2 regions of the Actinoplanes oblitus genome follow, and region 2 is predicted to be linked to the other one. Evidence: riboswitches for the same ligand, from Rfam matches in the RefSeq annotation. Region 2 holds a riboswitch; the other holds the start of a gene.
The links. Region 2 has a riboswitch for ZMP and ZTP ahead of Actob_RS36935 (bifunctional 5,10-methylenetetrahydrofolate dehydrogenase/5,10-methenyltetrahydrofolate cyclohydrolase). Riboswitches for the same ligand answer to the same signal wherever they lie in the genome.
Positions count from the first base shown of each region.

Region 1: it holds a riboswitch for ZMP and ZTP, as region 2 does, so the genes downstream of both, Actob_RS25490 (hypothetical protein) here and Actob_RS36935 (bifunctional 5,10-methylenetetrahydrofolate dehydrogenase/5,10-methenyltetrahydrofolate cyclohydrolase) in region 2, are expected to answer to the same signal.

Region 1 covers NZ_CP126980.1:5,630,441-5,645,577, forward strand. The annotation lists gene Actob_RS25435 (ATP-grasp domain-containing protein) at 1-638, shown strand, start outside; gene Actob_RS25440 (phytanoyl-CoA dioxygenase family protein) at 653-1,513, shown strand; gene Actob_RS25445 (GTP pyrophosphokinase) at 2,004-2,732, opposite strand; gene Actob_RS25450 (M14 family zinc carboxypeptidase) at 2,973-5,048, shown strand; gene Actob_RS25455 (VWA domain-containing protein) at 5,384-6,499, shown strand; gene Actob_RS25460 (SGNH/GDSL hydrolase family protein) at 6,390-7,151, opposite strand; gene Actob_RS25465 (helix-turn-helix transcriptional regulator) at 7,177-8,121, opposite strand; gene Actob_RS25470 (AraC family transcriptional regulator) at 8,118-9,071, opposite strand; gene Actob_RS25475 (ATP-binding protein) at 9,249-9,965, shown strand; gene Actob_RS25480 (STAS domain-containing protein) at 9,952-10,302, opposite strand; gene Actob_RS25485 (ATP-binding protein) at 10,299-11,108, opposite strand; ZMP/ZTP riboswitch at 11,373-11,458, shown strand; gene Actob_RS25490 (hypothetical protein) at 11,488-12,537, shown strand; gene Actob_RS25495 (lysylphosphatidylglycerol synthase transmembrane domain-containing protein) at 12,460-13,521, opposite strand; gene Actob_RS25500 (hypothetical protein) at 13,566-14,591, opposite strand; gene Actob_RS25505 (glycoside hydrolase family 25 protein) at 14,826-15,137, shown strand, end outside.
Region 2 covers NZ_CP126980.1:8,318,296-8,333,432, forward strand. The annotation lists gene Actob_RS36900 (sensor histidine kinase) at 1-875, opposite strand, end outside; gene Actob_RS36905 (response regulator transcription factor) at 917-1,579, opposite strand; gene Actob_RS36910 (outer membrane protein assembly factor BamB family protein) at 1,615-2,901, opposite strand; gene Actob_RS36915 (outer membrane protein assembly factor BamB family protein) at 2,972-4,327, opposite strand; gene Actob_RS36920 (outer membrane protein assembly factor BamB family protein) at 4,353-5,660, opposite strand; gene dxs (1-deoxy-D-xylulose-5-phosphate synthase) at 5,763-7,688, opposite strand; gene Actob_RS36930 (cation:dicarboxylate symporter family transporter) at 7,829-9,271, shown strand; ZMP/ZTP riboswitch at 9,556-9,638, shown strand; gene Actob_RS36935 (bifunctional 5,10-methylenetetrahydrofolate dehydrogenase/5,10-methenyltetrahydrofolate cyclohydrolase) at 9,655-10,527, shown strand; gene Actob_RS36940 (class I SAM-dependent RNA methyltransferase) at 11,221-12,546, opposite strand; gene Actob_RS36945 (APC family permease) at 12,543-14,582, opposite strand; gene Actob_RS36950 (potassium channel family protein) at 14,697-15,137, shown strand, end outside.

The DNA of each region.
Region 1 (15,137 bases), 2.7 Mb from region 2:
ATCGGGCCGACTACTACGACCTGCTGGAGATCGCGGCAGCGATGCCCTCGACGATGCCCGGGCCGGCACGGGCGGCGGCGCAGGCGTACGTCCAGGAGGTCTTCGAAGCGCTCGGCCTGGACGTCGGGGTCTACCACGTCGAACTCATCGTCGGCCGCGACGGACCGGTCATCGTGGAGATCAACGCCAGGATGATGGGCAGCGTCTCGCCGCAGATGTTCCAGCTGCTGACCGGCACCGACCCGTTCGAACTGATGATCAAGGCGCATCTCGGCCAGCCGGTGGACACCGACACGACCTTCGGCTCGGCGGCGCTGACCCTGGCCGTCGCCGCCCGGCACGGCGGGGTGGTGGCACCGCACTTCGCCCGCCACGACCTCGACGCGCTGCTGACCGCGTTCGACGTACCGCTGGACACCCTGAAGGTGTGGGCCGGTCAGACGGCCCGCAGGTACGAGGGGAACCTGAGCATCTTCGGCCACGTGATCATCCCGGCCCGCACTTCGGCGGAGGCCTCCCTGCGCGGACTGGAGTTCCTGGCCCGGGTCGAGGAGCTGGTGGGCCTGGAGATCGCCAAGTACGACCCCCGCGGAGTCGCGGACGTCGGGCCGAGCGCCCTGCTGGCCGCCGAGGGATGAGGGAAGGGGAACCCATGCGAGAGGTTGGACCGGACACCGATGTGGTGCGCGACGGCTACGTCCTCGCCGATCCTCTGGACACCGCCGTCCGCACCGACCTGACCGCGGCCCTGGACCGCTTGCTGGCGAAGGGCGAGCGGATCCTGCGGACCGCGGCGGACGAGGGGACGAGCCTCGAAACCTATTACCGTACGCACGGCCCGGAGCTGATCTGTGTCCCGGAAGCCGGCTCGGCCACCTCGGTCTGCCGGATCGAATACCTCGCGGGCGCCGATCAGACCTTCCGCGCCCTGGTCGACAGGCACCTGCTGCCGGCCGTCGAGGCGGCGACCGGCGAGCCGTACGTCCTGTTCAAGGACAAGTGCAACCTGAAGTATCCGGGCGGCGGCGCGTTCACGCCGCACCAGGACTTCCCGGCGTACGAGGCGTTCGGTCCGGCGTACCACGTGACGGCGATGGTGGCGCTCGACCGCGCGGACCAGGAGAACGGCTGCCTGCAGGTCGCCACCAACCACCGGCGCGTCGCCCGGGAGCACGGCTCCGTGGTGGAACGCGAGGTGGCGGGCCGGCCGCTGTTCCGGGCCGTCCAGGAGGGCGATGCCGCGGACGGAAGCATCGTGCCCGAGGCGGTACGCGTGTTCGACTGGCATCCGCTGGAGGTGGCCGCCGGCGACATCGTGCTCTTCGACTCGTTCATCCCGCACCGCTCGTTCGAGAACAGGTCGTCCCGGGCCCGCCGCGCGCTGTTCATGACCTTCAACCGCCGCTCGGACGGCGACCACTACGAGGAGTACTACACCCGCAAGCGCGCCGCGTACGCCGATCCCGCCTTCCACGTGGCCACGCCGACGAACCGAGGCCACACCCCGACCTGACCGCCACCCACCACCAACGCCCCAGACCAGCAACGCCAAGACAGGCGACACCGCCAACGAGCACGACACCAACGCCGCTCACACCGACGGATGGCAACGCCGACGGATGGCCACGCCGCTGGGTGGCAACGCCGCTGGCTGGCAACACCGGTGGCTGGCAACGCCGACGGATGGCAACGCCGGTGGGTGCCGACGCCGGTGGGTGGCGACGCCGACGGATGGCAACGCCGGTGGGTGCCGACGCCGGTGGGTGGCCACGCCGGTGGGTGGCGACACCATGTTTGTGGACAGCTGCTCCGGCTGGGCGGGACCGGCGCAACCAGCCAGCCAACCCGCGAAACGCCGCCGGTGAGGAGGCGACTGATTCTTCGACACCCGCGGGGTGTGCGGGTGGCGGAGAATCAGTCGCCTCCTCACCGGTTACCAGGCGTTTCGCGCGCGGAGCGAAGCGGAGCCAGCCAGCTCAGCCAGCCAGCCAGCTCAGCCCAACTCACCCATGGATCTCGTGGTGCAGGCGCTGCATGCGCTCGTCGAGGCGGGCGGCGTCCTCGGCGGCGGCGGCCAGTTCGGCGCGCAGGGCGGCCGGGACGTCGGCGTCGTGCTTGTAGTAGATCTTGTGTTCCAGGCTGGCCCAGAAGTCCATGGCCACCGTGCGCAGCTGGACCTCGACGGGGACGGCCACCACCTGGTCGGAGAGGAAGACCGGGATCTCGACGATCAGGTGCAGGCTGCGATAACCGTTGGTCTTCGGCCGGGCGATGTAGTCCTTGGTCTCGACCAGGTGCACGTCGGGCTGGCGGGTGAGCATCCGGGCGACCGTGTAGACGTCCGGGACGAAGCCGCAGACGATCCGGATGCCGGCGATGTCGCGGATCCGGGTGCGCAGGTCGTCGACGGTGAGCGGACAGTTCAGCCGGCGGGCTTTCGCGGTGATGCTGCCGAGTGACTTGAGGCGGGGCGTGACGTGCTCGATCGGGTTGCCGCGGCCGCGGTGCGCGAGCTCCTCGGCCAGGATCTTGATCTTCGTCTCGATCTCGGCGAGTCCGAATTTGTACACCATCAGGAACTTGTTCAGCTCGGCCATCGCCCCGTGCAGCACCTCGGGCTCCGGGTGGTGGGCGAAACCCAACGTGCCGAACGGGCCGCCGGCCGGCTGCATCCGGGCGACTTGCCGGTCCCCCGCGCCGAGTTCTCCCATGCGGGGATGCTCGGTGGTCACGTCCGTCTCTCCTCGGTGCATCCGGTGGCTCCTCCACCGTTTATCGGCACGTCCGCGAGGCACAGTAGCGGACCGCCGCTCGACTTTCCGCCTCGACCGGCGCGCTCCGACCGTACGGGAAATTTCTGGGAATTAGCCGCAAGCCGGCCGACTGCCCGGACCCGACGGCGGCCCGATGTTGACAGTCATCGATCGGCGGGGTGGGGTGAATCTCACGTCCTTCGATGCCCAGGAGGCTAGATGTCACCCCGAGTCCGTTTAGCGGCCACCGCCGCCGCGCTCATTCTGGGGTTCTCGTTCGCCGAAACCCCGGCCAGCGCGGAACCCGCCGCCGCACCCGCGCCAGCCATCTCCCTGAGCCCCGGCGAGCAGGCGCTGATCCGCTTCCGGCTGCCCGACCGGGCCGCGCTCGACCGGCTGGTCGCCTCCGGCGCCGACCTGGCCGCCCGGCCCCGGACCGACGCCGGCACGGTCCTGGCCGACCTGGTGGTCGACGACGCGCAGCTGGCCACGCTGAGCCGCAGCGGGGCGGTGCCGGTCCAGCTGATCCAGACCGAGGCCGACGCGGCGGCCCGCCGACCGGCCGCCAAGCGCCTGGCCGCCGCGGCCGACACGCTCACCTTCCTGCAGGCGTACTGGTGGACCACCGGGGGCCGCACCTTCCTGCAGACGGAGGTCGCCACCACCGCGACCGACAACCCGGACGTCGAGATCACCGTCACCTGGCGGACCGCCGACGGGACCACCGGCAGCTATCCGCTGGTCCGGTTCGAGGACTCCGGGGAATACCAGTACCACTACGCGCTGCCGCAGCCGCTGCCGGCCAAGCCGGTGCAGGTCACCGCCACCTCCAGCCTCGGCGGGAAGTCGCGCGCGGTCACCCCGGCGGTCTGGCCCGGTGCCACCCCGCCGCCCGCGCCGGCCGGGTACCAGAAGGACTTCGTGTCGGCCTACATGACGCCGACCGACATCGCCGCGCGGATCAAGCGGCTCGCCCGGCAGTACCCGAGGCTGGTCGACGTGCTCAACCTGCCGAACAAAACGCAGGGTTACCGGCGCACCGCTGTCACCTACCTGGGTGACCCGAACGCCGCGGCGGTGGTGGTCGAGTCGGTCAAGTTCGGCGACCAGGGGTTCAACGGGGTGCAGGTGCGCACCGTCGACCCCGGGGCGAAGAACCGGCCGCTGTCCGCGTCGTACGCCGATCGGGTCCTGACCATCAGGCTGGCCACCGACAACGCCGGCAAGACGATCAGCACCACCGACGACGTGGCGAACCTCATCACCGCGAAGTACCCGCGGAGGTTCCGGGCGACGGTGGAGGCCGGGTCGGCCGGGCTGCCGATGCCGGTGGTCGCGCCGGTGCGGCTGGACGACGGGCTCAAGGGCACCGAGGTGTCCAAGCGGCCGTGGACCGTGCAGGCGCTGCGGATCGGCAAGGTGCGCGACGGATCGAAGATCGGGGTGCTGGCGTACTCGCAGGAGCACGCCCGGGAATGGGCGACGCCGCTGGTCACCCTGGAGTTCGCGGAGCGGCTGCTGGCCAACTACGCGACCGACCCGGCCACCCGTGAACTGGTCGACAACGTGGACGTGTTCATCATCCCGACGGTGAACCCGGACGGGGCGAACTACTCGTTCAACGACTTCAACTTCCAGCGCAAGAACATGGTCAATCACTGCACCGGTACGAACCGGGACCCACGCTACCGCGACCAGTGGGGTGTCGACGTCAACCGGAACTACACGGTCGGCTCCTACTTCGACGGGTACGTCGGTGGCAGCCCGAACTGCCTGTCCGCCGTCTACTCCGGCACCGGGGAACTGTCCGAGGCGGAGAGCAACAACGTGATCGCGCTGGCGTCGGCGCATCCGAACGTCAGGTTCGCGATGAACGTGCACTCGTACGGCGGGTACTTCATGTGGCCGCCCGGGTCGTACAAGGCCGACGGGCGGGTCACGCTGCCCCGGCCGTCGATCGACGAGTCCAAGTTCTTCCTGGACAGCGCCCGCCGGATCGTCGGGGCGATCGCCGCCGAGCGGGGGACGGTGACCTGGCCGGCGTACACCGGGCCGGTGGCGGACGTGCTCTACTCGGCCGCCGGTAACTCGGCCGACCAGCTGTACTACGAGCTGGGGATCGACGCCTGGGACTTCGAGGTGGGCAACGACCGGTGGAACGAGGCCACCCAGGAGTGGGAAGGGGTGGGCTTCCAGCCGCCGTTCGACGAGGCGCACGCCGAGTCGCAGGAGTACGCGGGCGGGCTGGTGGAGCTGGTCCGCGTCGCCAAGCAGTACCAGGACGAGGCGCGCTGATCCGCGCTCGACGAAGGCCCCGGCCGCGGCCGGGGCCTTCGTGCGCCAGCGGGTCTCGCCGCGCGTGGCGGGTCCGGTGACGAGGGCGCATGGCGCCGAGCCACGGGCGGGGCTCGGCGGACGGGTCGATCACGGGCGGGAGGGGGCGGGCGTACCGCGAAAGGGGTTGGCGATCGGGAGGAAAGCGAACCGGAAGCGGCAACTGGCTGGTTTGTCGGAGTGGCCAGTAACTGAATGGCAACGTTTTGGTCACGGTTCCGGCAGGGAACATGGGGACAGATGCCAGCGGGGCCATCGGGACCACGGCTCGCCGCCCAGGCCGGAAGGAGCCCCTGATGTCGCTCACCTGGCCCTGGGCCCTGGTCGCCCTCCTGGTGGTTCCGGTGCTGCTCGCGGCCCGGTGGTGGTTCGACAGGCGGCGCAAGCGGACCGCGCTGACCGTCTCCAGCCTGGCGCTGATCAGGGCCGCGGTCCCCGGCCGCACGGCGTGGCGGCGGCGGGTGCCGGTGGCCCTCTTCCTGGCCGGCCTGCTCACCCTGGCGGTGAGCGTGGCGCGGCCGCAGGCCACCGTCGCGGTGCCGCGGGCCGACACCTCGATCCTGCTGGCCGTGGACGTCTCCGGGTCGATGTGCTCGACCGACGTGAAACCGAACCGGCTGGCCGCCGCCGGGGAGGCGGCCCGCGAGTTCATCCAGCGCAGCGACGGCGGTACCCGGATCGGGCTGATCGCCTTCTCCGGTACGGCAGCGGTGCTGGTCGCGCCGACCACCGACAAGGATCAGCTGATCGATGCGGTCGGTGACCTGAAGACGGCGCTCGGCACCGCGATCGGGCAGGCGATCCTCACCTCGATCGACGCGATCGCCGAGTACAACCCGCACGTCGCGCAGACCGGCGTCGAGCTGATCTCGGCGGTCGTCCCGGCGGAGTTCGAGCCGGACACCATCGTGGTGCTCACCGACGGCTCCAACACGACCGGCGTCGATCCGGTCCTCGCCGCGCAGGAGGCCGCCGCCCGGCACATCCGGGTGTTCACCATCGGGTTCGGCACCACCGCGCCCGGGCCGATGGTCTGCACGGCCGGCCAGGTGAACGGTGGTTCGTTCAGCGGCGGACCGGATCCCGGTGCGGCGTCGGCGCCCGGGCCGTTCATGGAGATCGACGAGAAGGCGCTCACCCAGGTGGCGGCGGCCACCGGCGGCCGCTACTTCCGGGCGGAGGACGCCGGGCGGCTGCACGACGTGCTGACCGGGCTGCCGCGCGAGATCGGCCTGCACGAGCAGCGCACCGAGACGACCGTCTGGTTCTTGCTGGCCGGGACGCTGCTGGTGGTCACCGGGGTCACGCTGGCGCTGTGGTGGAACCGTCCTTCGCGATCTCGTTCGCAACCGCGGCCATCCCCCGCGCGTTCGGATGCAGGGACCCGTGGGTCGTCGCCGGGTCCGTCGTGAACGGGGAGATCCATGGGTCGGCGGCGCCCAGCCCGTGGTCCCGGCTGATCCCGGACACCGCGACGAGGTCCGCGCCGGAGGTCGCCGCCGCGGTCACGAACACCTCCTCCAGCGTGGTCTGGATGCCGCGGAACCGCTCGATCTCGTCCGGTTCGAACGGCACCCCGGGCGCGGGCACGGTCTGCTCGCCGACGACGGTCAGGTAGTCCACGAGCAGCACCCGTGCCCGCGGCGCCCGCTCCCGCACCCGGTCGACGATCTCGGCGAGCCCGGCCACGGCGCGCGCCACGTCCGCCGCGGTGGGCTCGACCAGGCCGTCCGGGAACTCGGCGGCCAGCATCTTCGCGGCGATCCCGCGCGGCCGGAGCCGGTGCCAGGCGGTGTGCAGCATCGAGCCCATGTAGCGCAGGTCGTTGCCGCCGGCGGTGACCGTCACCAGGTCCGCCGACTCGGGCAGGCCGGGAAGCTGCTCGGCGAGGATGGTCGCGGTGGTGGCGCCGGAGACGGTCAGGTCGGTCAGGTCCGCGCCGAGCAGCCGCGCCAGCCGGTGCGGGTAGTTCGCGCCGGAGCGCATCGCCGCCACGTCGACCACCGGGGCGATCCCCGGGCCGGACGCGAACGAACTGCCCAGGGCGGCGTAGGAGAGCGTCATGCCGGTGATCATGTCAGCCGGCGGCTCAGCGCCAGTGCAGTGTCCTCGAGGGCGGGACGCCGTACACCGAGCGGTACCGGGCGGCGAACGTGCTGTGGCTGGCGAACCCCCACCGCATGGCGACCGCCGACACCGTGGTGGCGCCCGGGTCGCTGTCCACCAGCTCCCGGTGCGCCCGCTGCAGCCGGACCTGCCGCAGGTACGCGGTCGGCGTCGTGTTCAGGTACCTGCGGAACGCCAGCTGCACCGAGCGCAGCGTCACCCGGGCCGCGACGGCGATGTCCATCGGGGCGATGTCGCGATCCGCGTTCGCCTCGATGAAATCGCACGCCCGGCGCAGCGTCGCGGGGTGCGCGTCGTGCCGGTCCTGGACGGTCGGGTCCTGCAGGGCCGTGTTCGGGAAGGTGGACAGGGTGACGGCGGCGAGCATCCGGGCGGCGGACCCGATCAGCAGCGGCGCGGCGTCGTGGTCCAGGCCGACGACCGCCTCCAGCACGTAGTCGAACGTCTTGTTCCAGGTGGTGGCGGCCCGGGCGGAGAGCGGGCGATAGCCGAGGAAGCGCACCGGTTGCGGCGTCCGGCTGGGCGCTGTCGCGGCGACCTGGGCGAACAGCTCCGGTGGAAACCGGGCGTGCTCGCCTTCGTAGTCCTCGAGCTGGATCCGCAGGGCGTGCTCCGGCTGCGCGGCCAGCAGGAGGTCGCCCGGGCCGCTGTCGACGAGGTCGGTGCTGACCCGGCGGGACAGCTTGCCGGCGATGTGCCGGCCGATCGCGATCACACCGCCCGCCGCGAAGTCGGCGGTGAACCGCATCCGGAAACCGAGGTGGTGCAGCTGGATCGGGCCGACGGCGAGCCGGGCCAGGCGCATCCGGTGCTCGTCGCCGGCGGCGCTGAGCCGCACCCGGGAGTAGGCGTGGTCCAGCATGTCGCGCGCCTCGTCGAGGTCGGCGGTCTGGAAGACGTCGATCATGGCGCCGTCCCGGATCGCAGCGTCTGGGCGGGCGTCCGGCCGTACGCCTCCCGGTAGTACCCGGCGAACCGGCCGGGATCGGCGAACCCCCACCGGCGGGCGATCCGCTCGACAGTCCCGTCGTGGGCCAGCAGTTCGCGGTGGGCCCGGTCGAGACGGATCCGGCGCAGCTGGGCCATCGGGGTGCTGCTCCGGTGCCGGCGGAACGCCTCCTGCAGGCCGCGCGGGCCGACACCGGCCGCCGCCGCGATCCGGGTGACGCTCAGCGGCTGATCCGCGTGCGTTTCCATGAACTCCATCGCGCGGCGGACCACCGACGGTTCCGCCCGGCCCGGGCCGGGCGGGTACGCCTCGGTCATCGTGGTGTTCGGGAAGACGATCAGCATCGCGGCCACCGCCTGGCGCAGGAACTGCTCGACCACCAGGGGCGGGTGGACCAGATCCGGGATGGTCAGCTGCTCGGACAGGTAGCCGACGGTCCGCACCCAGAACCGGCGCTTGGCCTCCGACACCGGGCCGCCGAACCGGAACCGCAGGTCGGTGATGCCGGTCAGCTCCGCCGCCACCGATCGAGGCACGACGAGGAACTGCTGACCGGTGTCGCGGAAGTCGGCGGTGGACGGTAGCCCCTCCGGATAGAGCAACCCGTCCTGCGGACCCAGCGACTGCTCCCCCTGCGACGTCCGGATGGCGGCCAGGCCATCGGTGTAGATGCCGGCGAAGACCGCCGGCATGGTGGCCGCGGTCGCCGTGTAGTGCACCCCGGACATCCGCAGCCGTAACGCCGACAGATCGCCGTAGCTGACCGAATGGAACGTCAGGCTCAGGTCGTGCCCGGCCAGCGCATCGATCCGGGCCTCGTGCGCGACGATCCGGTTGACCGCGGCGACCGCGTCGTCCCGGTCCTGCGTGTGCACGTCGACCCGCTGTGGTGGCGTTGTGACGATCACGAATCCAGCGTGCACCGGTCCCCTCCCGCCCGGCAATCCGGGCCGCGTGCCGGTTTCGCGGGCGCGGTAGGCCCGGTGGCCGACCTTCGTTTTCTGCGTAGTCCGCGACCGGCCGGATGGTGAAAGTTGCATGTATAGCCCGACAAGCGCGGGGAGTTCTCGGGAACCATGCAGACGATGGTGGAACGTTGCCTGGAAACCGGCGTGGTGACGGTTCGATTCCAGGGGGTCCTCAACCAGAGCACCGCTCCGGGGGTGCACAACACACTCAGTAAGCTGGCCGCCGAGTGCCCCGCGGCGATCGTGGTGGACATGTCCGCGCTGGATCAGGTGGACAAGGCCTGCTTCAGCGTCTTCGCCACCGCGACCTTCAAGGCCGAACAGGACTGGGGCGTGCCGCTGCTGCTGTACGCGGCCCGCCCCGAGGTGTCCCGGGTGATCGGCACCTACCGGAACTTCGTCGCCCTCTACGAGGACCGGTCGCTGGCGCTCGCCGCGGTACGCGCTCACGTCCCCCGCTGGGTACGCGAGCGCCTGGCGCCGTACCCGGACAGCGTGCGCACCGCGCGGGGCCTGATCGGCGACGCCTGCCTGCGCTGGGACCTGCCGCACGTGCGGGACGCGGCCCGGCTGATCGTCTCGGAGCTGGCCTCGAACGCGGTACAGCACACCGGCGCCGACTTCGACGTGACGGCCGCGTACACCGGGCGCTACCTGCGGATCGCCGTGCAGGACCGCAGCTCGGCGCGGCCGCGCCGGATGACCGGTCCGGCCGCCGAACACCTGGAGCCGGGCTGGGGCCTGCGCGTGGTCGAGGCTGCCAGCACTCACTGGGGCTACCTTTCCGTGCCCACTGGCAAGATCGTCTGGTCGCTGCTCACTACCGATCGCTGAGCAGGTCGGCGGCCCCGAGCTGGCGCAGCAGCCACTCGATGTGCGGGCGCGCGCCGTGCAGGCGCAGGGCGGCACCGCGACCGTCCAGCGCCGCGGCCAGCACCACGAAGACCCGGACCGTCGCCGCGTCGCAGAACTCCACGTCGCTCAGGTCCACCACCACCCGCTGGACCGGTCCGACGCTGATCACGCTGCCGAGCTGCGCGGCGAGCGCCGGGGCGGTGGTGCCGTCGAGTTCGCCGCCGAGCCGGATGGTCAGCTCGTTGCCGCCCGCGGTCAGCGCGATCACCGGAGTGACCGGGTCGCTGTCGGCCGCGCCGCTCGCGGAGGGGCTCATCGGCGGTTCCAGGGCCGGATCGTCGCCCAGACCACCTTGCCGTCGTGGGTCGGCATGGCACCCCACAGGGTGGCGGCCGCGTGCACCACGTGCAGGCCCGAGCCGCGCTGCGGTGCCGCGTCGTCCGGCGGCAGTGCCGGGAAGCCGCCGGACAGCCGGGGCAGGCGCGGGTCGCCGTCGCCCACCGCCAGGTGCAGGCCGTCGCCGCGCCGGGAGATGATCACCGTGATCGAGGTGCCGGCGTGCTCGATGGCGTTGAGCACCAGCTCGGAGACGACCAGCCGGGCCCGGTCCTGCAACTCGGGCAGTCGCCAGGCGATACACGCGTTGGTGACCACGCCGCGGGCGGCCGCCGCGGCACCGCCGTCCGGGCCCAGCCGCATCTCCAGCCGGCCGGTCAGCGGCACCTGCTCGGCGGCCGCGGCGCGGGCCCGGGCCATGGTCGGGTAGATCGGCAGGATGCGTTCGGCGCCCATCCGGTGCAGCCGGACGGACAGCGGATTGTCGTCCGGCACGCACACCATCACCTCGACCGGCGGGGCCATCGGCACGCCCAGGCGGCGGGCGGTCAGCCAGGTCGGGATGCTGGCCGCGAACGGGTCGGCCAGCTCCTGCAGGTCGATCAGCAGGGTGGCCGGGTGCTCGCTCAGACACTTGCGGACCGCGGTGTGCGTGTCCCGGCACAGGCGCCGCTCCCAGGTGCCGTGCACGGCGAGGGTCAGCAGCGAACTGTCCACGTCCAGTCCGACGTCGACACCGGCACCTGTCGCGGGGTCGTACTGGTCGAAGAGGTAGGGCGGGTCCACACCGGCATAACCGGCGAGGCACGGGCTCGGTGGCGGCGGAGCGCACGCTTGTTCGCCATCAGGAGACCTGATGTAACGGACATTTCGCAATAAGGCCACCCACAATATTTTTCGTACGCGTGGAGCGGTTGCTATCCCTGGGGAGTGCGATGGCAAGGCGACGAATCCTGGCGGCGTCGCTGCGTGTCTGCCGGCACATGCTGGCCGCCGTGGAACGCCGGTGGCCCCGCCTCGGCACCCAGTCCTGAGCCACCCGCTATGCTGCGAAACGGCCGATACTGGCGAGGGTGGAGCACCACCGGGGACCGGCCGACCTGGACAGTGTGGCGCCGACCGCCTGGGCGCCTCCGGCAGCAGTTCACCTGCGATCGGAGGCCACGTGCAGCTTCGCTACGGCATGAACCCGCACCAGCGACCCGCCACTCTCGTCGCTGTCGATCCGGAGCACCAGCCGTTCCGGTTCCGGCACGGGCAGCCGTCCTACCTCAATGTCCTCGACGCCGCCGCCGGCTGGCAGCTGGTCCGGGAGGCGGCGGCCGCGCTGGGCCGTCCGGTCGCCGCCTCGGTCAAGCACGTCTCCCCCGCCGGCGCCGCCACCGCCGGCCCGCTCGATGCCGTGATGGCCGGCACCTACCGGCTCGACCCGGCCGCCACCGGACCGCTGACCAGCGCCTATGTCCGCGCCCGGGACGCCGACCCGAAGAGTTCCTACGGTGACTTCGTCGCGGTCTCCGAGCCGGTCGACGCCGAGCTCGCCGACCTGCTACGCCGGGTCGTCGCGGACGGCATCGTCGCGCCCGGCTTCGAGCCCGGCGTGGTGGCCACCCTGGCGGCGAAGAAGAACGGCGGGTTCCTGGTGGTCGAGGCCGATCCCGGGTTCCGGCCGCCGGCCACCGAGGTCCGGGAGGTGTACGGCCTGCGGATCACCCAGCCGCGCGACGAGGCGCCACTGACCGGCTTCCCCGACGATCTGGTCCTCGGGCTCGCCGCCGTCCGCTACACGCAGTCCAACTCGGTCGCCTACGTCCGGGACGGGATGACCCTGGGGATCGGGGCCGGCCAGCAGTCCCGGGTGGACTGCACCCGGCTCGCCGGCGCCAAGGCCGACACCTGGTGGCTGCGCCGGCACCCCGCCGCCCAGCGGGCCGGCACGGCCACCCGGGTCCAGGACGCGATATCCGGACAGCTGCGGGCCGTCGAGGCGCTGACCGACGGCGAGCGGGCCGAGTGGCTGCGCGCCCTGGACCGGGTCACCTTCGTCTCCGACGGCGCGCTGCCGTTCCCCGACAACGTCGAGGAAGCGGCCCGGCACGGTGTCCGGCACCTCGCCGAGCCGGGTGGTTCGCTGCGCTCAGCGGACGTCGCCGACGAGTGCCGCCAGCGGGGCATCGCCCTGACCCGGACCGGGATCCGGCTGTTCCGGCACTGACCGGGTGTCCCGGCGCATCACCGACCAGGCCACCCAGCCCGCGCCGACGATGAACCCGAAGCTGATGATCCGGTAGAGGACCACCGTGGCGATGGCCGTGCTGGTGCCGGCACCACCGGCGAGCAGGCCGAGGATCAGCGCGCTGTCGATGATCCCGAGTCCGCCCGGCACGATGGTGATCGTCCCGGCCGCGTACCCGGCGCAGAAGGCCAGCAGCAGCCGGGTGCCGCTGATCCCGCCGCCGCCGACCGCCTGCCAGCACAGCCACAGGCAGACCGCGTCGAGCAGCCAGTTCAGCACCGCGTAGGTCCCGGCGGCGGCCGCGTTGCCGGGCGTGAGCCGGGCCGCCCCCAGCTGGCGCAGGAAGCCGGTGATCCGGCCCAGCCCGGCGGCGGCGTCCCGGCGCCGGAGCCGGTTGAGCCGGGCCAGCACCGCGCCGGCCGTCGCCTCGACCCGCTCCGGGCGCCGGGCGACCTGCCGGACCCCGAGGGTGAGCAGCACGACCAGCGCCCCCAGCCCGGCCAGGCCGGACCAGGACGGCCGGCCCTGCCCGGCGAGCGCGGCGCCCGCGGTGACGGCGGCCAGCGCCGTCGCGGAGAGGATCCCGGACAGCGCGATCGCCCACGAGGCGACCGCGGGGCTGGCCCCGAACCGGCGCATCTGCTGGTAGTTGAACCTGGTGGAGAACGCCGGCCCGCCGGGCAGCGTCTCGTTGAGCGAGTGCGCCGCGTAGGCGAGCGCCGCGTGCCGGTACAGCGGCGCCCGTACCCCGGCCGATCGCAGCACCCGCCGCTGCATCCGGGCGTAGGCGTGCATCGCGGCGATCTCGGTCAGCAGCGCGAGCGCCACCCAGCCGGGCCGCGGCGCGCGCAGCTCGCGGAACGCCGCGGCCAGCGACGGCCCGGCCAGGATCAACTCGGCGGCGAACACCGCCAGCAACAGGATCACGGCGATCAGCCGGATCCGGCGACCATCGATGCGCATGACTCACGACTCCGGCGACAGGTTCGGGCCGTCAACAGGGTGGTTCAGGCCGCGACCGGCTCCCGGGCCGCCTCGTTCACGGCCGCGGCGCTTCGGGTACGCCGATCCGCCCGCACCGCGCCCGCCAGGCAGAGCAGCGTCCCGGCGACGAGCCAGGCGCCCAGCACGACGACGGGGTGGGTGGCACCGTTCCCGTCGAAGAAGGCTGTCGAGCGCAGCAGCTGCCCACCGGCGCCGGGCGGCAGCAGCTGGCCGAGCGCGCCACCCCAGCCGGGCAGCATCTCGGGCGCCGAGGTGGCCCCGGAGAACGGGTTGCCGACCAGCATCATCAGCGCGGCGCCCAGGCCGAACCCGGGGTAGCCGAGCAGCGACTCCAGCCCGAGCAGGGTCATCGACGTCGCCCCGACGGTCAGCCCGATCACCCCGGCGTTGACCAGGAACGATCCGTCCAGCGAGCCGAACCAGAACTGCAGGATCGCGGCCATCGCCAGGCCACCGGTGACCGCGAAGGCCAGCGCCCCGGTGATCCGCCGGACGGCGCCCTTGAGCAGGTTGGTGAGCAGCACCGCGGCGAGCAGGCCGCCCATCACCAGCGGCAGCGCGCCGGCGGACAGGCCGGCGCCGCGCGGGTCGTCGGCGGGCAGCGCGACCAGGTCGCGGGTGGTGACCGCCGGGACCGCGCCGCTCTGCGCCTGGCTCAGCCCGGCGGCGATCGACTGGAGCGTCTGCGCGATCGTGGGGCTGCCCGCGGACGCCGTGACGACCTGCGGCTGCCCGGCGCTGAGGTCGATCGCGCCGTACACCTCACGATCCCGGATCAGCCGCTCGGCGGCGGCGGTGCCGTCGACCCGGGTGACCTCGAAGCCGCCCGGCAGGCGCTGGTCGAGGGCGGCGGTGACCTGCTGGGCCGCGGCGGCCGGCCCGGCGACCGCGATCGGCACGTCGTGCACCGACGAGTGGACCGAGGGCCAGGCGAAGGCGGTGAGCAGCACACTGATGATCACGGTGAGCAGGGCGACGGCGCCGGCCACCCTCGGCCACGGCGAGTGCACGGTGTCGGTGGTGGGCATCTCGGCTCCTTAAGCGAACGACTATTCGTTTTAGTGTCGGAGCCTGGCTCGACCCTGTCAAGAACGAGCGTTCGCTTTTGCGTCACATCCCTCGTCGCCGCCGCCGCGAACCGGGCGTCACCTCGCGCTCGACGCGTGGCAGTTCCGCCTCCTGAGGGTCACGGCTTCCCGAACCGGCCCGCGCGGCGCCATCTCCTCGGTAGGAAGATCACCGTGAAAAACTGCGCATTACGCATGGTCACCGCCGCGGCCACAGTGGTTCTCGCCGTTCCGGGCGGAAGCGCGGCCCACGCGGGCCCGCCGCCGGAGGTGCCCGGCGACGGTGGTTACGCCGGCGCCGGTGGCTACCGTGCCCCGGCCTCGTCGCTCGTCCCGCCGGCCGCCACCCCGCCCGCCGGCTATCCGGTCACCGGCATCGACGTGTCCAGCCATGATCATCCGCAGGGCCGCATGCTCGACTGGCGGTCGCTCGGCCGGAGCAACGCCTTCGCCTATGTCAAGGCGACCGAGGGAGCCGGCTACACCAACCGGTACTACCGCTCCGAC
Region 2 (15,137 bases):
AGCCAGAGCCGCCCGAGCAGGTGGTTGTACCGGATCGCGTTCTCGATCAGGTTGCCGGCCAGCCGGTCCAGCAGGCTCGGGTCGCCGACCACCGGCGCCGCGCCCAGGTCGGTGGTCACCTCCAGCTTCATCCGCTCGGCCTCGGTCTTCACCGCCGACAGCGCGTTGTAGACGCTGGTGGCCAGGTCGGCGGGCACCTTGCGGACCAGCCGCCGGCCGGACTGCGCCTCCGAGCGGGCCAGCACCAGCAGCGCGTCGACCAGCCCGTTCGCCCGGGTCGAGGCGTCCCGGACCACCCGGGCCATCCGGCGGTACTCGGCGACGTCGGCGTCCGGGTCGCTGAGCGTCACGTCGATCTCGGTGCGCATCACCGCGAGCGGGGTGCGCAGCTCGTGCGAGGCGTTCGCGACGAACCGCTTCTGCGACTCGAACGCACCGGCCAGCCGGTCCAGCATCGCGTCGAACGTGCGGGCCAGTTCGGCCACCTCGTCGTCCGCCCCGGCGTACCGGATCCGCTGGTCCAGGGTCTCCTCGCCGAGCCGCTGGGCGGTCTGGGTGACGGTGTGCAGCGGGCGCAGCGCCCGCCGGGTCACCAGGTATCCCCCGGCGGTCCCGATGATGCCGATCGCCACCAGCGCGCTCAGGCCTTTCACCAGCAGCTCGTCCGAGGCCTGGTCGACCATCTCGGCCTGCCAGCCGCGCGCCTCCTCGACCCGGCCGTCGTTCAGCGTCACCGTCGAACCGGCCAGCAGCTCGTCGGCCGGGTGCAGCGACTCGTCGACCAGCAGCCAGGCCAGCACGACGAGCACCGCGCCGGCCGCGACCAGCAGGATCCCGTTCAGCAGGGTGAGCCGCAGCCGCAGCGTGGGCCGCATCAGCCGGCGCAGCAGTGCCGGGTGCTGCCCCTGATAGATCGTCACCCGGACACGACCCGGTAGCCGGCCCCGACCACGGTGTCGATCAGCGGCGGATCGCCGAGCTTCTTCCGCAGGGTCATCACCGTCACCCGCACCGTGGTGGTGAACGGGTCGGTGTTCGCGTCCCAGACCCGCTCCAGCAGCTCCTCGCTGGACACCACGGCGCCACTCGCCTTGAGCAGCACCTCCAGCACACCGAACTCCTTGTTCGTCAGGTCGACCGGCAGGCCGCCCCGGGTCACCGCGCGGCGCGCCGGGTCGAGCACCAGGTTGCCCACGCTGAACACCGGCGGGGCGGGCGGGGTGGCCCGCCGGCCCAGCGCCTGCACCCGGGCCACCAGCTCGTCGAAGGCGAACGGCTTGGGCAGGTAGTCGTCGGCGCCGAGCTGCAGACCCTCGACCCGCTCGGCCACCGAGCCGCTGGCGGTCAGCATCAGCACCCGGGTCAGCGCGCCGGACTCGACGAGCGCCGCGCAGATCTCGTCGCCGTGCATGCCGGGCAGGTCCCGGTCCAGCACCACCACGTCGTACCGGGTCACGTAGGCCATCTCGTGGCCCTGCAGGCCGTCGTACGCCACGTCCACCGCCATGCCGTGGCGCCGCAGCCCGCGCGCGATCGCGTCGGCCATCGTCCGTTCGTCCTCCACCACCAACACGCGCACCGCAGTTCCTCCGTCAAGCCGTCGGTAGGTGCAGGCTAGCTCAGCCGCCACACCCCGACGGTGGCGTCGATCCGGCGGCAGACCAGCGCACCGGTCGCGAACGCGCAGTCCCCGGTGACCCGGTCGGCCACGCCGAGCAGGCTGACCCGGCGGCGGGCGGGATCGAGCACGCCGTACCAGACCCGATCCTCGCCCGGCACGCTGCGGATCACGTAGGCCCCGGCTCCCACCGTCCGCCACAGCCCCGCCGAGCCCAGCACGTCGCCGGTCTCCGCCCGCACCACCAGCAGCTCCGGTTCGGCCACGTCCGGCCGGCCGACCAGCAGATAGTCGCCGGTCCGGGCGGCGTACTCCCAGCGGTCCGAGGACCAGCGCTCCCGGCCGGTCCGCGGGTCGATCACCAGGATCCCGCGCTGCGGCAGGTACGCGCAGATCAGGTCCCCGCAGGCGGCCGGGCCGCGGTACCAGCTCAGGTTGAGCCCGCTGTGCCAGATCGGGGCCAGCCCGGCGGCCGCGTCGTACCCGGTGGTGCCGGACGCCCCGGCGCTGATCAGCACCAGCTCGCCGGCCGGCCAGAGGCTGGTGTTCATCCCGTCCCGCCGCTGCGGCACCAGGGTCCGCGCGGTCCGCTGCCCGGTCCGGGTCCGGTACGTCGCCAGCTGCCCGCCGGTCGTCAGCGCGTACAACCGCTCCGGGAAGGCGCCGCCGGTGTCCCCGACCGCCACGTCGTCCCCGGCCGGCTGGTGCAGCGTCCAGCGCGGCCGGCCGGTCGCCAGGTCGAGCCCGTGCCAGTCGGCGTCCCGGAAGGTCGCGCTCTCCTCCCGGACCAGGGCCAGCCCGGCCGCCGGGTCGACGCCGAAGATCTGCGCGGGACGTTCCCAGAGCGGCTCGCGCACCCCGGCGCGCAGCGCGACGGTGGTGAACGTGGCGGTCCGCTCGTCCTGGTAGTTCACCAGCAGCCGGTCGTCCCCGGCGGTCAGCACCGACCGGACCTCACCGTGCACCCGGACGGTGTTGCTGGCCAGCAGCGTGGCCGAGGGCAGCGCGTAGGTCCGGACCGTCTGCTCCCGGACCGGGGCGCCCACCGGCAGCCCGGCACTGACCACGTAGAGCCGGTCGCCGGCCACCTCCATCAGGTAGCCCAGCCCGGCCGGGACGATCACCGGCGGCATCTGCGGCCGGGCGGAGGCGGCCCCGCCCAGCACCACCGTCAGCACCCCGGTGAGCAACGCGAGCAGGACCCGGCCACGGGCCGGCGGCGGCGGGTCGGGCACCCGGTCGCCGGTCCGCGCATCGCCCAGGTCGATCAGGACATCGCGCACGCCGCGCCCCCTCGTGGGACACCCTCAGTGTGCGCGCCCGCCGGACCGGACCGGTAGGTCCCCGCGCGGATCAGACGCGGAAGGCCCAGATCCGCAGGCCGGCCGCCGACCGGCAGGCCAGCAGGCGCCCGTCCGAGTCGCAGTCGCCGAGCCCGGTGCCGGCCACCCCGAGCCGGCGGATCTCGGCGTGCCCCGGCACCACCGCGGCGAACGCCTGCCCGCCCCGGCCCTCCGTGCGGCGCAGCAGCAGCGGCTGGTCGGCGGCCCCGGTCACCTGCCCGGTCCAGCCGCTCAGGTCGACCCGGGTCGCCCCGGTCCGCGGATCGCTCAGCCGCACCGGCTCGCCGGAGGCCGCGTCGGTCTCCAGCACGTACCCGGCGCGGACGGCGAGGTCGACGTCCTCCTGGACCTGCCACCGGGCCCGGCCGGTGCCCGGGTCGAGCACCCGCAGGTCGCCGTGCCCGCCGTCGCAGAGCACGCCCTGGCAGTCGGCCGGGTCGGCGAGCAGCTCGGCGTCCCGCGTGGTGCGGCTCCAGAGCTGCCGCAGGGTGCGCGCCTGGAAGGCCACCTGCCGGCTGGGCTCCCGGTAGCTGACCAGGGCGACGTCGCCGAGCAGCGACGAACTGGCCGGGCCGTGCCCGCCGAGCTGCGGCACCGCGGTCTCCCGCAGCACCGCGCCGCTGACCCCGGCCACCAGGGTGAGCGACCGGGACGAGGTGATCAGCACGGCCGGCTCGTCGCCGGCCAGCACGTCGACGGTCACCGAGCCGCCCGGCGTGGCGGTCCACAGCGTCCGCCCGCCGGCCAGGTCCAGCCCGCGGACCTCGGTGCGCAGCGGCGGCTCGGTGTGCGGCTCGCCGGTCGCCGAGAAGTAGAGCGGTCCCGGGTCGCCGGACTCCTGGTCGTACTCGGTGCCGGGGCGGAACACCCGGTCCACCGTGACGCCGGCGCCGCTGCCCGCCAGCACGCTCACCGCGATCGGCGACGACCAGCGGATCCGCCCGGTGGCCGCGTCCACGGCGGTGGTGGCCACCCCGGCGGTCAGCAGCACCACCTCGCCGGCCGGCCGGATCGTCACCGAGCCGGCCGGGATCACCCCCGGGTCGTCGCCGACCGGCACCCGGGTGGTCCACAGCCGGGCCGGCGGGCGGTCCGGGCTCCAGGCGCTCACCGTGGGCAGCGTCCCGGTGGTGTCGACGGTGTAGAGGCGACCGTCGGCCAGCTCGATCGGCCCGTCCGGGACGGCCGCGGCGGGCACCGCGCCGAGGTAGCGCCAGACGATCCCGGCGGCCGGGGCCGCGCCGCCCAGCACGGCGAGCAGAACCAGGGTGAGCAGCAGGCCGGTCCGGCGATAGGCGGCGAGCGGCGGGCGCGAGGTGGGCAGCGGGTCGAGCGGGGCGTCGCGGTCCAGCTCGATCAGCGTCAAGGCCACACCCTTTCCGGTACGGCGGTCAGCTCCCGCCGGCCGCCTCGTCGTACGCCCACACCACCAGGTCACCCGAGACGGAACGGCAGACCAGCCGGCTCGGGGCTGCCTCGCACCCGGTGACGCCGGTGGGCAGCTCGCCGATCGGGCGGAGCCGGCCGACGTCCGGGTCGGCGACCGCGACCATGGTACGCGCGCCGCCGTGCACCTCCCGGGCGACCAGCAGCCGGCCGGCGCCGGTCAGCCCGGCGAGCGGCCGCCAGCCGGTCACGTCGGCGAGGGTCCGGCCGGTCGCCGGGTCGACCAGGGCGGCCGGCTTGCTCGTGTCGGTGCCGTCCGGATACGTCAGCAGGGCCTCGCCGCGCCCCTCGACACCCTGCCATCCGCGGTGCGTCCACCGGTCGTCGCCGGTGGCCGGGTCGACGGCGCGGACGCCCTCGGCGCCCAGGAAGCAGGCGAGCGGACCGCAGGCGTGCACCTCGAGGGTGCCGTCGGCCGGCTCGGTCCAGAGCGGACGGAGGGTGACCGGGTCGAACGCCGAGACCTCCATCCCGTCGGTGCCGGGATGCCGGAGGATCAGCACGTCACCGGCCACCACCGGGTTGTCCGGCGCGTAGGTCGCCGCCGGCAGCACCCGGGTGGCCAGCGGCTGACCGGTGGCCAGGTCGTACAGGGCGGCGGTGCGGTCGTCGCGGATCAGCAGCATCCGGGCGCCGGTGTCGGCCGGGCCGGGCACGCCGGTCACCACCGCTGTGGACGGCACCCGGACCTGCCAGCGGGCCATCCCGGTGACCGGGTCGAGCACGTCGACCATCCCCTGCACCCGGCGGCCGGTGCCGGAGAGGCTGCGCACCCCGTTCACCGCGAGCAGCGCGTCACTGCCGGCGAAGGTGATCACACTGCGCCCGTTGCGCCATTCCCGGGCGCCGGTGGCCAGCGAGAACGCCGTGGTGCCCGGCTCGACGGGCCCGGTGCTCCACGGCCGCATCAGCACCAGCCCGCCGGAGGTGCGCAGCCGGAACACCGGGATCGACTCGCCGGCCCGCCAGCGCGCCGCCCCGCTCCCCAGGTCGTACGCGGTGAGCAGGCCGTACGACTGGACGAGCAGCCCGCCGCCGGTGATCAGGTACGGGTCGGCCGGACCCATCGGCACCCGCAACAGCTCGGTGAACGGCGGTCTCGGCGGGGCGGCCGAGGCCGCCGAGCCGGCCAGCAGCAGGATCACCAGCGCGACGGGGGCGAACCAGGCCGGGACGGTGGAACGCCGCGGTCGCTCGTAGGACTCCGGGACTCCCCGGTCGAGGCCGAGGTCGATGACCGTCTCCGCACCCATCCGTCAAAGATAACGGTTGGATAACGGAGACGCTCGTCAATCCTCGTCGGCGCACCCGGGTGCGACAGCTGCCGCCGCCGCGGTGTTCCCGGCGCGCTCCGGTCAGAGCACCGGCTCCCGCACCGCGTCACCGGCGTCCAGCCGGGACACCCACTCGGTCACCTCGCGGGCGATGTCCTGCGCGGTCAGCCCGAGCGACGCCAGGATCTCGGCCCGGGTGCCGTGCGGGTGGAATCCGGCCGGCACACCGAAGTCACGCAGCGGCGTGGTCAGCCCGGCGTCACGCAGCGCGGCGGCCACCGCGTCACCCACCCCGCCGGCCCGGATGCCGTCCTCCAGGGTCACCACCAGGCGGTGGGCGGCGGCCAGCCCGGTCAGCTCGGCAGGCACCGGGCGCACCCAGCGCGGGTCGGCGACCGTCACGCCGTACCCCTGCTCGGCGAGCCGCTCGGCGGCGTCCAGTCCGAGGCCGGCGAACGAGCCGACAGCGACCAGCAGGATGTCCTTCTTGGCGTCCTCGCGCAGCACGTCGACCTGGCCGACCCGGCGCAGCGCCGGGGTGTCCGGGGCGACCGAGCCGGTCGGGAAGCGGACGATGGTCGGGCCGTCGTCGACAGCGACCGCCTCACGCAGCTCCTCGCGCAGGGTGGCGGCGTCGCGCGGGGCGGCGATCCGCAGGCCGGGGACCACGCCGAAGACGCTCATGTCCCAGATGCCGTAGTGGCTCGGGCCGTCCGGCCCGGTGATGCCGGCCCGGTCCAGCACGAAGGTGACCGGCAGCCGGTGCATCGCCACGTCCAGCAGGACCTGGTCGAAGGCCCGGTTCAGGAACGTGGCGTAGACCGCGACCACCGGGTGCAGGCCACCCATCGCCAGGCCGGCGGCGCTGGTCGCGGCGTGCTGCTCGGCGATGCCGACGTCATAGGTCCGCTCCGGGTACTTCTTCGCCAGAGCGGCGATGCCGGTCGGCTCGGCCATGGCGGCCGTGATGCCGACCACGTCGGGCCGCTCGTCGGCGATCGCGACGAGCTCCTCGGCGAACACCTTGGTCCACTTCAGCGTCGGCGCGGCCAGCAGCTTGCCGGTCTCCACGTCGAAGGCGCTGCCCGGGCCGTGCAGGCAGTCCGCCTCGTCCTGCTCGGCGGGGCGGTAGCCGTAGCCCTTGCGGGTCACCGCGTGCACGATGACCGGGGCGTTGAAGCCCTTGGCTCGGCGCAGCGCCGACTCCATCGCCTGCTGGTCGTGCCCGTCCACCGGGCCGATGTACTTCAGGCCCAGGTCCTCGAACATCGGCTGCGGGCTGATCGCGTCCTTGATCCCGCGCTTGACGGCGTGCAGCACCTCGAAGACCGGCTTGCCGACCACCGGGGTCTGCCCGAGCGCGTCCTTGACCAGGTCGAGCACCTTCTCGTAGCCCGGGTTGAGCCGCAGGGTGGAGAGGTGGTCGGCCAGGCCGCCGATCGTCGGCGCGTACGACCGGCCGTTGTCGTTGACCACGATGACCAGCTTGTTCTTCGTGGCCGCGATGTTGTTGAGCGCCTCCCAGCACATGCCACCGGTGAGCGCGCCGTCGCCGACCACCGCCACCACGTGCCGGTCCTCGCCGCGCAGCGCGAACGCCTTGGCCAGGCCGTCGGCATAGGACAGCGCGGTGGAGGCGTGCGAGTTCTCGATCAGGTCGTGCTCGCTCTCCGCCTGGCTCGGGTAGCCGGTGAGGCCACCCCGCTGGCGGAGCAGGTCGAAGCCGTCCTGCCGGCCGGTCAGGATCTTGTGCACGTACGCCTGATGGCCGGTGTCGAAGAGGATCTTGTCGCGTGGGGAGTCGAAGACGCGGTGCATCGCGAGGGTCATCTCGACCACACCGAGGTTCGGACCGAGGTGACCACCGGTCCGCGACACCTTGGCCACCAGGAAGTCACGGATCTCGGCCGCGAGCAGGGTCAGCTGCTCCGCGGTCAGTCGCTTGAGGGCACCGGGGTCGGTGACGCTCGCCAGCAGGCCGGCCGGGGTCGAGGGGGAGTCGCTCATAGGCCGGAAGTCTATCGGGACACCGCGCGGAGGCGACCTGGAGCGAACGGACAGCCTGGATTCCTCCACAGCTCCTGCACATTCCGCCCTTCCGGTGAAGTCGTGTGATTCGCTTCACAGAATCGGGTAACCAGGGGCGCATGTCCGTCGATACCGAGTCCCCGCGACGCCGAGACCGCAGCCACTTCCTCTACCTCGCCGTGCTGCTCGCGATGATCCTCGGGATCACCGTGGGCTTCGCGTTCCCGGACTTCGCGGTGAAGCTGAAGCCGCTGGGCACCGGGTTCGTCGACCTGATCAAGATGATGATCTCACCAGTGATCTTCTGCACCCTGGTGCTGGGCGTCGGCTCGGTCCGCCGCGCCGCCCAGGTCGGCCGGGTCGGCGGGCTGGCCCTCGGCTACTTCCTGATCATGTCGACCGTGGCGCTGTCGATCGGCCTGGTGGTCGGCAACCTGCTGCACCCCGGCTCCGGCCTGCACCTCAGCGACGAGCTGGCGAAGACCGGCGCGGCCCAGGTCAGCAAGCAGGCCGAGGGCGGTGTCGACTTCGTCCTGGGCATCATCCCGGACACCCTGTTCTCCGCGCTGACCAGCACCCAGGTGCTGCAGACGCTGCTGGTCGCGCTGCTCGTCGGTTTCGCCGTGCAGTCGCTGGGCGAGCGCGGCGAGCCGGTGATCCGGGCTTTCGGCCTGCTCCAGCGGATCGTCTTCAAGATCCTGTCGATGATCATGTGGCTGGCCCCGATCGGCGCGTTCGGCGCGATGGCCGCGCTGGTCGGCGCCACCGGGTTCGACGCGCTGAAGAGCCTGGCCGGCATCATGCTCGGCTTCTACACCACCTGCGTGCTCTTCGTCTTCGTGGTGCTCGGGCTGCTGCTCCGGCTGGTCGCCGGGGTGTCGATCTTCCGGCTCTTCCGCTACCTGGCCCGGGAGTTCCTGCTGATCCTGTCCACCTCGTCGTCCGAGTCGGCCCTCCCCCGCCTGATCGCCAAGATGGGCCACCTGGGGGTGAGCAAACCGGTGGTCGGCATCGTGGTGCCCACCGGTTACTCGTTCAACCTGGACGGCACCGCCATCTACCTGACCATGGCGTCCCTGTTCATCGCCGACGCGATGGACCGGCCCCTCTCCGTCAGCCAGCAGATCGGCCTGCTCCTCTTCATGATCGTCGCCTCCAAGGGCGCCGCCGGCGTCACCGGCGCCGGACTGGCCACCCTCGCCGGCGGCCTGCAGAGCCACCGCCCCGACCTGGTGCCCGGCGTCGGCATGATCGTCGGCATCGACCGCCTGATGTCCGAGGCCCGCGCCCTCACCAACTTCGCCGGCAACGCGGTCGCCACCGTCCTGATCGGCACCTGGACCCACGAGATCGACCGCGACCAGGCCAAGCTGGTCCTCACCGGAGCCGCCCCCTTCGACGAGTCCACCTTCGACGACGACCCGCACTCCACCGAACCGGCGGCAGCCATGGCCTCCACCAGCCCTGGCACCAGCCCCGGTGCCACCACCGGCAACGGCCTCGGCACCAGCACCGGCTCCGGCCCCGACGCGCCGCCCGCGCACCGGTCGGAGACCCCCTGACCGGACGCCCCCGCTCGCTCGCGAGGAACCACCCGGGCCGAGCCCACCCTCGGCCCAGCCCCGGCCGGACCCCACCCCAACCGGGGGCAGACCACCCACAACCCACGATCCCGAAAAACCACCAGCCCCGCCGCCCCGGCTGTGGACAACCCGGCGCTGTGGAAAACGCCCCCGGCGTACCGAAAACCGCTTCCCACCCCGCTCCCCCGCACCCACCGGCTGACGACCGCACCGGAAACCCGCCCACCCCGCCGCCCGGCCGGACCCGCACATCGGGCATCCTGGGGGTAAGCAGCGACTGGCGGCACGAGGATGGTCCCAACCATCGGGGAGCTCGTCACGGGAGTCGTCCGCCTGGGCTCCCCGTCCGAGGAGCAGACAGCATGACCACCGAAACCACCGGCGCCCGCCTCCTGCCCGGAGCGCCGGTCGCCGAGGCCGTCCTGGCCGACGTCCGGGACCGGGTCGCCCGGCTCAAGGAGCGCGGCGTCCAGCCCAGCCTGGCCACCATCCTGGTCGGCGACGACGACGCCAGCGCGGGCTACATCCGGATCAAGCAGAAGCAGGCCGGCGAGCTCGGCTTCGAGTCCCCGCACCGGCACCTCTCCGGCGACGTCACGCAGGCCGACCTGCTCAAGGTGATCGCCGAGTTCAACGACGACAAGAGCGTGCACGGCGTCCTGATCCAGTACCCGATCCCGGGCCACCTGGACTACGACGCCGCCCTGCAGACCCTCGACCCGGACAAGGACGTCGACGGGATGCACCCGCTCAACATGGGCCGGCTCGCTGTCGGCCTGCCCGGCCCGCTGCCCTGCACGCCGGCCGGCATCGAGGCGCTGCTCGCCCACCACGGCATCGAGGTGGCCGGCCGCGAGGTGGTCATTCTCGGTCGCGGCGCCACGCTGGGCCGCCCGCTCGCGATGCTGCTCGCCCAGAAACGCCCGACCGCGAACGCCGCCGTCACCGTGGTGCACACCGGTGTCAAGGACTGGCCGCGCTACACCAAGCGCGCCGAGATCCTGATCGCCGCCGTCGGCGTCCCGCACATCATCCAGCCGGAACACGTCAAGCCGGGCGCCACCGTCATCGGCGCCGGCGTCCGCTACGAGGGCCGCCGCCTCCTCCCCGACGTCGACGAGTCCTGCGCCTCGGTGGCCGGCGCCATCACTCCTCGGGTCGGCGGCGTCGGCCCCACCACCGTCGCCATGCTGTTCCGCAACGCGGTCGCCGCCGCCGAGCGCGCCAACCCGTGATCAGGCCCGCCGCGTAGGTAGCACCCACCGCACACTCCCGCGCCCGGCGCCCTCCAGGAAAACCATCCTGCCGGCGCCGGGCCGCCCTTTCCCAGGCCGATTTCCGGTACGGCCGGAGCCGCGCCGAACTACCGGCCTTTTCCACAGTCCCGCGCTGTCCACAGCCCGCCCGCGCGCCCCCGCCCCCACCCGCCACACTGTTCAGCGGGGGCCTCCCCCAGGGAGGGTGGGCCGGCGAGCGCGGGCCTGCGAGCGCGGGCAAGCCGGACGATCCCGCACGAGGACCCCAAGCCGGCGAGCCCCCGAACAAGCCCTGAGCCCGGCAAGCCCACAAGCAGGCCGCGCAGTCCTGCGAGCAGGCCGCACACCGAGCAGTCCAGCGCGCAACCCGCAGGCCGCGCAGTCCAAAGCGCAGGCCGCACGCCGCCCAGTCCTGCGAGCAGGCCGCACACCGGGCGATCACGAAGCAGGCCGCAGACCGGGCACCTTGAAGCCCATCCCGAACCAGGCAAGCCGCAAACGCGCCGCAAGCCGGACCGCCCCCACAAGCACCCCAGGCCGACCAAGCCTTCGGCGCCCCAACCGGGCAACCCCACAAGCCGAGCGAGCCTGTCAGCGGCTCACCAGCACACCCGAGACACCCGCCGGCGAGCAAACCCACCCGAAGCAGGCCGGCCCGACCGACAACCGGGTTCAGGCCGGCAGCAGCAGGGCCACGCACTCCACATGCTGCGTCATCGGGAAGCAGTCGAACGCCCGCAACTCCGCCAGTTCCCAGCCGAGGGAGCGGAACGTCTTCACGTCCCGCGCCAGCGCCGCCGGGTCGCAGGCCACGTACGCGACCGCCCGGGGCTCGGCCGCGACGATGCCGCGGACCACCTTGGCGCCGGCGCCGGACCGCGGCGGGTCGAGCACCACCAGGTCCACCGGGCCGGTGACCCGGCGGCGGCTCAGGGCCGTCTCCACCCGGGCCGCGACCACCTCGACCTGCGGCAGACCGGCCAGTTCGGCGCGGGCCGCGGCGACGCCGAGCGGTGACGACTCGACCACGGTGGTCCGGGCGCCGGTGCGCTCGGCGACGGCGGCGGCGAAGAGGCCGGCTCCGCCGTACAGGTCCCAGGCGATCTCGCCCGGGGCGGGACGCAGCATCGCCAGAACCGCCTCGGTCAGTGTCGCGGCGGCGGCCGGGTGCACCTGCCAGAAGCTCTCCGGGGCGATCGCCCAGGAGCGCTCGCCCACGACCTCGGTGATCTTTTCCGGACCGGAGAGCCGGACCAGCCCGGCGCCGCCCATCTCCTCGGTGGGGTCGTCGGCGGCCGATCCGGACGTTCCGGCGGGGCGGTCGAGGACCGCGACGTCGCCACCGGTGGCGGCGACCGCCTGCACCGCGTTGCTGGCCGGCCACTGGTGCCGGAGCAGGTCGAGCTCCTGGATCGCCGGGTGGGCGATCAGGCAGCGGTCGATCGGGACCACCTGGTGCGAGCGGTGCTGGAGCAGGCCGGGGCGGCCGGCCGCGTCGATCGCGTAGCGGACCCGGGTACGCCAGCCGAGCAGGCCGGCTTCGCCCGGGGTGAGCGGCTGCACGCGTACCGAAAGCCGGTCCTGGTCCTCGGGGGTCAGTCCGGCCAACCGGCTGAGCTGTTCGCGGACCACCTCCGTCTTCCACCGCAGTTGCGCGTCGGCGGAGACGTGTTGCAGGTCGCAGCCGCCGCAGCCGCCCGGATGGGCGAACCGGCAGGGAGCCTGGACCCGGTCCGGCGACGGCTCGTGGATCTCCACCGCGTCGGCTCGCAGGTAGCCGCGGTGCCGCTCGGTGATCTCCGCGGTGACCCGCTCACCGGGCAGCGCGTGCCTGACGAAGACGACCCGGCCGTGCGGACCGCCGAACCTGGCCACGCAGTGCCCGCCGTGCGCCGGCGCACCCACCGTCAGCTCGATCCGGTCACCCTCGACAAGATCATCCGCAGGTGAGGCGGGAACCACGCCGGAGACCGGAGCGGCGGAGGCCGGGGAGGTCACGACTTCTCCTCGATTGGCTGATCGGAAACGGCCTTGGTCTCGGTCGGGTGAAAGCGCGGCCCGCGCGCCGGCGCCCGGCTCAGCCCACGATCCAGCCGGTCCAGGTCGCGGTCCTGGCTGGAGCGCAGCTGCCACGGCACGCTGGTCACCATCACGCCGGGCTCGAAGAGCAGCCGCCCTTTGATCCGCAGCGCGCTCTGGTTGTGCAGCAGGTTCTCCCACCAGCGGCCGACCACGTATTCCGGGACGAAGACGGTGACCACGTCGCGCGGCGACGCGCGGCGCACGCTCTTCACGAAGTCGATGATCGGCTTGGTGATCTCCCGGTACGGCGAGTCGATCACGGTGAGCGGGACGGGCAGCTCCCGGCGCTCCCACTCGGCCTGGATGTTGCGGGTGTCCTTGTCGTCGACGTTCACGGTCACCGCCGTGATGGTGTCCGGCCGGGTCGCCTGCGCGTAGGCGACCGCCCGCAGCGTCGGCAGGTGCACCTTGCTGACCAGGATCACCGCGTGGTTGCGGGACGGCAGCACCGGGCGCTCCTCGGTGGGCTGCAGTTCCTCGGAGACGCGTGTGTAGTGCCGGTGGATGGCCAGCATCAGGACGTAGAACACGACCATCGCGGCGATCGCGATCCAGGCACCGAGCATGAACTTGGTGATCAGTACGACGATGAGCACCGCTCCGGTCAGGCCCATGCCGAACGCGTTGATCGACCGGGAGCGGATCATCCGGCGCCGGCGTTCCGGGTCGCGCTGGATCCTGAGCAACCGGTTCCAGTGCCGGATCATGCCGCCCTGCGACAGGGTGAACGACACGAACACGCCCACGATGTAGAGCTGGATCAGCCGGGTGGTCTCCGCCTGGAACGCCAGGATCAGCACGATAGCGGCGGTGGCCAGGAAGACGATGCCGTTGCTGAACGCCAGCCGGTCGCCGCGGGTGTGGAACTGCCGGGGCAGATAGCGGTCCTGCGCCAGGATCGAGCCGAGCACCGGGAAGCCGTTGAACGCGGTGTTCGCGGCGAGGAACAGGATCAGCGCGGTGATCCCGCCGGTCACCAGGAAGAGCAGCGAGCCCTCGCCGAACACGGTCTGGGCGAGCTGCGCGGTGACCGTCTTCTGCTCGTAGAAGCCCGGGTTGGTGACGATCTGCGTGGTGGGGTCCTCGACGTACTGCAGATGGGTCATCCGGGCCAGCAGCACGATGCCGGCGAGCATCACGATCGCCAAGGCGCCCAGCAGCAGCAGCGTGGTGGCGGCGTTCTTGCTCTTCGGCGGCTTGAAGGCGGGCACGCCGTTGGAGATCGCCTCCACGCCGGTGAGCGCGGCACAGCCCGAGGAGAACGTCCGCAGCAGCAGGAAGACGAACGCGAAGCTGGTCAGGTGGTGTTCCTCGGCGGTGATGGTCAGGCCGGCGCTGGGCGCCCGCAGGTCCTCGCCGAGGATGAAGATCCGGAACAGGCCGGTCCCGATCATGCCGAGGATGACCAGGATGAACAGGTACGTCGGGACGGCGAACGCCACCCCGGCCTCGCGCAGGCCGCGCAGGTTGAGCGCGGTGAGCAGGACGACCGCCCCGATCGCGACGCCGACCCGGTTGTCGGCCACCCAGGGCAGGACCGAGCCGAGGTTGTTCACCCCGGAGGAGACCGACACCGCGACGGTGAGGATGTAGTCCACCAGCAGTGCGCTGGCCACCCCGAGCCCGGCGCGCGGCCCGAGGTTGACCGTGGCCACCTCGTAGTCACCGCCGCCGGAGGGGTAGGCGTGCACGTTCTGCCGGTAGCTGGCGACCACGGTCACCATCACCACGGCGACTGCCAGCGTCACCCACGGAGAGATCGCGAAGGCCGCGGCCCCCGCGATGGAGAGAGTCAACAGGATCTCGTCGGGCGCGTACGCCACGCTGGACAGCGCGTCGCTCGCGAAGACCGGCAGGGCGATCCGCTTGGGCAGCAGCGTGTGCTGCAGCTTGTCCGAGCGGAACGGCCGGCCGAGAAGCAGCCGCTTGGCTAGGGAGGTGGTACTTGCCACGACTGCCAAGAGTACGACCGGGCGTGATCCGGCGCCGCCCGCCCCGGACGAACCGCGGCAGAGAGGCATGGGAGGCTCAGCAAGGACGGTAGGCGAACGGGAGGACACGTAGCCGTGCACGTGGTGATCATGGGGTGTGGCCGGCTCGGTTCCACGCTGGCGCAGAACCTCGACGCACGGGGCCATCAGGTCGCCGTGATCGACCAGAACGCCGACGCGTTCCGGCGGCTGGGCTCGGACTTCGGCGGTCTCACCGTCAACGGGATCGGCTTCGACCGGGACGTGCTGCGGGCCGCCGGCATCGAGCGGGCGGACGCCTTCGCCGCCGTCTCCAGCGGCGACAACTCGAACATCATCTCGGCCCGGCTGGCCCGTGAGACGTTCGGCGTCTCCCGGGTGGTCGCCCGGATCTACGACGCCAAGCGCGCCCAGGTGTACGAGCGGCTCGGCATCCCGACCGTGGCGACCATCCGCTGGGCCGCCGACCGGATGTTCCGCTACCTGGCGCCCGAGGAGCGCTTCGAGGTGTTCCGCGACCCGACCAGCGTGGTCAGC